2 linked regions of the Gluconacetobacter diazotrophicus PA1 5 genome follow. The protein of the gene in region 1 interacts with the protein of each later gene in a pairwise test. Links are inferred from orthologs where the notes say so. Each region holds a gene or a part of one and is shown on either strand. Other genes may lie near its edges.

Region 1 (2,806 bases):
TCACCGACGTTCACCACGCCACGCTCGACACGGCCGGTCACCACGGTGCCGCGGCCCGAGATCGAGAACACGTCTTCGATCGGCATCAGGAACGGACGGTCGACCGGACGCTCCGGCTGCGGGATGTAGGCATCGACCGCATCCATCAGGTCGCGCACGCGGTTCTCGCCGACTTCCGGGTCACCGTCTTCCAGCGTCACCAGGGCCGAACCCTTGATGATGGGGATATCGTCGCCCGGGAACTGGTACGCGGACAGCAGCTCGCGCACTTCCATCTCGACCAGCTCGAGCAGTTCCGGATCGTCGACCTGGTCGACCTTGTTCAGGAACACGACCAGGGCCGGGACGCCGACCTGGCGGGCCAGCAGGATGTGCTCGCGGGTCTGCGGCATCGGGCCGTCGGCGGCGGACACGACCAGGATCGCACCGTCCATCTGGGCGGCACCCGTGATCATGTTCTTCACGTAGTCGGCGTGACCGGGGCAGTCGACGTGCGCGTAGTGGCGCTTCGCGGTCTCGTACTCGACGTGGGCGGTCGAGATCGTGATGCCACGGGCGCGCTCTTCCGGCGCCGCGTCGATCTGGTCGTACGCCTTGAAGGTGGCGCCACCGGTCTTCGCCAGCGTCTTAGTGATCGCGGCGGTCAGCGACGTCTTGCCATGATCGACGTGACCGATCGTGCCGATATTGCAGTGCGGCTTCGTCCGCTCGAATTTAGCCTTTGCCATCGTCTATCTCCGTTACCTCGGCCACCTGGCCGGGAGTCGGGTTGAAATGTTCCTAACCGGAAGCGTGGCGGTCTTTAGACCGGACCTGCGCTACTTACCAGCGGTAATGACTGAACGCCTTGTTCGCCTCGGCCATGCGATGCGTGTCTTCGCGCTTCTTGACGGCGGACCCACGGTTGTTGACCGCGTCCAGAAGCTCGTTCGACAGGCGTTCCTGCATCGTGTTCTCGCCACGCTTGCGCGAGGCGTCGATCAGCCAGCGGATCGCCAGGGCCTGACGGCGCTCGGTCCGGACTTCGACGGGCACCTGGTAGGTGGCACCGCCGACGCGACGCGAGCGGACCTCGACGGCCGGCTTCACGTTGTCCAGCGCGCTGTGGAACATCACGACGGGATCGGCGGACGCACCACCACGGCGGCGCAGCACCTCGAGCGCACCGTAGACGATGCCTTCGGCGGTGGACTTCTTGCCGTCGTACATGAGCGCATTCATGAAGCGCGTGATGACGACATCACCAAATTTCGGATCGGGAAGAATCTCGCGCTTCACTGCGCGGTGACGGCGACTCATGCCTGGTTATTCCTTTTACTTCGGACGCTTCGCGCCATAGAGCGAGCGACGCTGACGACGCTTGGCGATACCCTGGGTATCCAGAACGCCACGCAGGATGTGATAGCGCACGCCCGGAAGATCCTTGACGCGACCGCCGCGGATCAGGACCACACTGTGCTCCTGCAGGTTGTGGCCCTCACCCGGGATGTAGCTGACGACCTCATAGCCGTTCGTCAGACGCACCTTGGCAACCTTACGCAGGGCCGAGTTCGGCTTCTTCGGTGTGGTTGTGTAGACGCGGGTGCAGACACCACGCTTCTGCGGGCAACCCTGAAGGGCAGGCACCTTATTGCGCTTGGCTGCGGGCTCGCGGCCTTTGGCGATCAGCTGGTTGATGGTCGGCATACGCCTTTCCCGATCCTTACAAATTTCGGCCGGCCAACCGCATATCGGGCTGCCGACTGTCGTTCACAACAAAATCCCACCGAATGAGAATCATTCGCCTGGGCATCATATTCACATCCGGCCTTGGCAACCCTCTGGGGGTTACGGCACCGCATGCCTGCATGCTGCATTCGACGGCCAACGACGTCCTGCGAGACGGGGCTAGCCGAGGGCGCGGAACCTACGAAGCAGAAGGCCGAGAGTCAAGTGTTACCTTGAGATTCGCGGCCAATCCCCGCCAGTTTGAGCGCGCCGATCCGCCGCATCTGTCATGCAGCCACGGCAGAACCCCCGCGCCGCTGCCCTATCCCACATCCTGCCGATTCGGACCAGCCGGATTCACGCCGGAAGCGGCCCGCAGCCATAAAAAAAGGGCCGGGTGTCGCCACCCGGCCCTGTTTCCATCGCAAGTTGCGCGATTCGCGGGCGAATCAGTCCGCCTTGCTGACCACCGGACGGGCCTGCGCCAGGCGCTGGCGGTCCTGGCCGGCGGCGATGGCGCGCAGCTTGTTCATCACACTGCCCGTGCCGGCCGGGATCAGGCGACCGACGATCACGTTCTCCTTCAGGCCGTTCAGCGTGTCCTTCTTGCCCGCCGTCGCGGCTTCGGTCAGGACGCGCGTCGTTTCCTGGAACGAGGCCGCCGAGATGAAGGACTGGGTCTGCAGCGACGCCTTGGTGATGCCCTGGAGCACGGGCATCGCCTGGGCGGGCCGTTCGCCCATGTTCAGGCGCTTCGTGTTCTCGGTCTCGAACTCGATCCGATCCACCGTCTCGCCGATCAGGTAGGTCGTGTCGCCGGGCTCCAGGATTTCGACCTTCTGGAGCATCTGGCGGACGATCACCTCGATGTGCTTGTCGTTGATCTTCACGCCCTGCAGTCGATAGACGTCCTGGATTTCGTTCACCAGGTAGTCCGACAGGGCCTCGACGCCCAGGACCTTCAGGATGTCGTGCGGCACGCGCGGACCGTCGACCAGCGGATCGCCCACGCGGACGAAGTCGCCTTCCTGAACCGACACGTGCTTGCCCTTCGGGATCAGGTAGTCGGTCTCCTCGCCCGTCTCGTCGTTCTTCACGA
Region 2 (2,970 bases), 2.1 Mb from region 1 along the record:
CCGCCAGTTCCTCGGCGTCGATGACCGTTTCCTTCTGCTCGCGCGCCATCATTTCTTCCAGCGCGGTGCGGTTGGTCAGCCTGGCCAGTACATCCATCATCCACCCCCGTCGGCGTCGCAGCCCCTTGCGCGCCAGCCGTTCGGCGCGGGTCTCGAACATCAGACCCGCCAGGACCAGCAGGCTGCTCCCGGCCGTCAGCACGGGAAAGGCCGGCGCACACCATTCCATGAAATGTGTCAGACTGGCGAGAGAAAGATGCAGCGACGCCGCCGCCTGCAAGCTCGCCAGGATCAGGAAAATGACCATCATCACCGGCATCAGCCGGTTCAGGGCGGGCAGAAGAGCCTTCATTGGACGATCACATCCAGAACAAGCATCTCGTCCCGATGGATAATGGGCAGCGGCGTCGGCCCCAGGACGGTGATGGCCCCGGGCGCCAGCCCGGCGACGCCGGGATCGGAGACGGGGACGATATCGACTTCGCCGGAAATGCGGATGGGCAGCAGGACGGTGCGCGGCTGCGCGGTCAGCGGCACGGTCTGCGTGATGCCGCCCGAGCTGAGGGTGACGACCCCGCCGGTCCCGCCCTGGTCGTAGATCGGCATGCGCACCAGCCGGTATTCGCGCTTGCGGATGCCGGCCAGGATGCGCGCCTGCTGGTCGGGCGTCAGCCCCGACTGCTGCAGCGCGCGCGGCGCATTGTCGGGCGAGATCATGGCGAATTGCTGCGTGCTGTTCAGCACATGGGCGCTTCCGGCGGCGCCTGCCGCGCCATCGGCGCTGATCGCGGGGGCGGGGGCCGGCTGGGCCTGTTCATGGGCCATGCGGGCGCTGAAGCCGGCAATGACGATCACGCCGGCCGCCAGTCCGTACCACAGCGGCCGGGCCTTGCCGGGGCCGGCTTCGTCGGGGGTTGCGCGGGGCTCGGGATCGGGCGTCGGCCTCATTCCGGCATCATGCGTTTGGCCCGTGCCACGGTGCAAGTATCGAAACGGCGATGTGATTGTAATGTAATGTACCGCGCCGCCACGCCGCCCGCGCGCCCGGCGGGGGGATGTACGGGCACCTTGCGAAACCTTCCGTTGTGTCCTATATCGACCTCATTCCTTCATCTTCCGCTTTTTTGGGGGGTGGCCTGACCGGCCGCCTTTTTTGTTTTGGACGCAGACCTTCCCTACCTGACCGGCCTGGACGCCAAGGTGGCCGCCATCGTGGCGCCCGTCCTGGCCGACATGGGATTCGAACTGGTCCGGGTGGCGATCCTGGGCCGGGAAAGCCCGACCGTGCAGATCATGGCCGACCGTGCCGACGGCACGCTGATCGCGATCGAGGATTGCGAGCAGATCAGCCACGCGGTGGGCGCGGTGCTGGATGTCGAGGACCCGCTGCCCGGCGCCTGGACGCTCGAGGTCTCGTCGGCGGGAATCGACCGTCCCCTGACGCGGGCGAAGGACTGGACGCGCTTCGCGGGCCACCTGGCGAAGGCCGAGGTGAATATCCCGATCGACGGCCGCAAGCGGTTTTCCGGCATCCTGCTGGGGGCCGAGGACGGGTTCGGGCGCCTGCGCCTGGAAGACGGGACCGAGGTGGCGCTGCCGCTGTCGGACATGCGCCGCGCGCGGCTGGTCCTGACCGATGAATTGATCGCGGCCAGTGCCCATATGATGCGCGCGCCCGGTGGGGCCCCGGAAGAGGGCGAGGAAGATACTACGGAAGCGGCCCCCGAAGGGGCCGGAAAATCCCCGAAGCCCGGCCGGCGGCCGGCGCGCAAGACTCACTGAGACGTCCTGGAGGCTCTGATGGATACGTCCGTTTCCCGTCCCGAACTGCTGCTGGTGGCCGATGCCGTCGCGCGTGAGAAGGCGATCGACCGGGAGGAGGTTCTGGAGGCGATGGAACAGGCCATCCAGAAGGCCGGCCGCGCCAAGTACGGGCACGAAAAGGATATCCGCGCGACCATCGACCGCAAGACCGGCGACGTCCGCCTGTCCCGCTGGACCGAGGCCGTCGAGGAGGTGGAGAACGAGGAAACCCAGATCCCGCTCCACATCGCCCGCAAGTTCAAGCCCGAGATCCAGCTGGGCGAACATCTGGTCGATCCGCTGCCGCCGATCGATTTCGGCCGCATCGCGGCGCAGACCGCCAAGCAGGTGATCGTCCAGCGCGTGCGCGAATACGAGCGCAAGCGCCAGTATGACGAATTCAAGGACCGCGTGGGCGAGATCGTGAACGGCACGGTCAAGCGCACCGAATACGGAAACCTGATGGTCGAGATCGGCAGTTCCGAGGCGCTGCTGCGCCGGGACGAGCTGATCCCCCGCGAAAGCTTCCGCAATTCGGACCGCGTGCGCGCCTATATCTATGATGTGCGTGACGAGCCGCGCGGGCCGCAGATCTTCCTGTCGCGCACCCATCCCGCCTTCCTGGCGAAGCTGTTCGCTCAGGAAGTGCCGGAAATCTACGACGGCATCATCGAAATCAAGGCCGTCGCCCGCGACCCGGGATCGCGCGCCAAGATGGCGGTGATTTCCCGCGACGCGTCGATCGACCCGGTGGGCGCCTGCGTGGGCATGCGCGGATCGCGCGTCCAGGCGGTGGTGCAGGAACTGCAGGGCGAGAAGATCGACATCATTCCCTGGAGCCCGCAGGCCGCGACCTTCGTGGTCAACGCGCTGGCGCCGGCGGAAGTGACCAAGGTCGTGATGGACGAGGAAGCTGGCCGGGTCGAGGTCGTGGTGCCTGACGAGCAGCTCAGCCTGGCGATCGGCCGGCGCGGGCAGAATGTCCGCCTGGCCAGCCAGCTCACCCGCTGGGACATCGACATCCTGACCGAGGCCGAGGAATCGGAACGCCGGCAGGAAGAATTCCGCCGTCGCAGCGGCCTGTTCGTCGAGGCGCTGGACGTGGACGACGTCATCGCCGGCCTGCTGGTGACCGAAGGCTTCCATTCGATCGAGGAACTGGCCTAT

What was found. The genes of interacting proteins can lie anywhere in the genome.
Region 2: the proteins of rpsL (region 1) and rimP interact in binary tests that used the Escherichia coli proteins (3 or more experiments, as listed by UniProt). The link is inferred for Gluconacetobacter diazotrophicus PA1 5 from one-to-one orthologs.

What each region holds. Positions count from the first base shown.
Region 1 is NC_010125.1:3,500,545-3,503,350, forward strand. It holds rpsL (30S ribosomal protein S12), read right to left. Parts: upstream 1,687-2,806; coding sequence 1,315-1,686; downstream 1-1,314. Other genes in the region: tuf (elongation factor Tu), read right to left, coding at 1-728; rpsG (30S ribosomal protein S7), read right to left, coding at 823-1,299; rpoC (DNA-directed RNA polymerase subunit beta'), read right to left, coding at 2,157-2,806. UniProt on the Escherichia coli protein: With S4 and S5 plays an important role in translational accuracy. Interacts with and stabilizes bases of the 16S rRNA that are involved in tRNA selection in the A site and with the mRNA backbone.
Region 2 is NC_010125.1:1,362,825-1,365,794, forward strand. What follows is about bases 32-2,970. They hold rimP (ribosome maturation factor RimP), read left to right. Parts: upstream 32-1,158; coding sequence 1,159-1,782; downstream 1,783-2,970. Other genes in these bases: GDI_RS06455 (AAA family ATPase), read right to left, coding at 32-352; GDI_RS06460 (hypothetical protein), read right to left, coding at 349-948; nusA (transcription termination factor NusA), read left to right, coding at 1,801-2,970. In the rest of the region: more of GDI_RS06455, read right to left, coding at 1-31.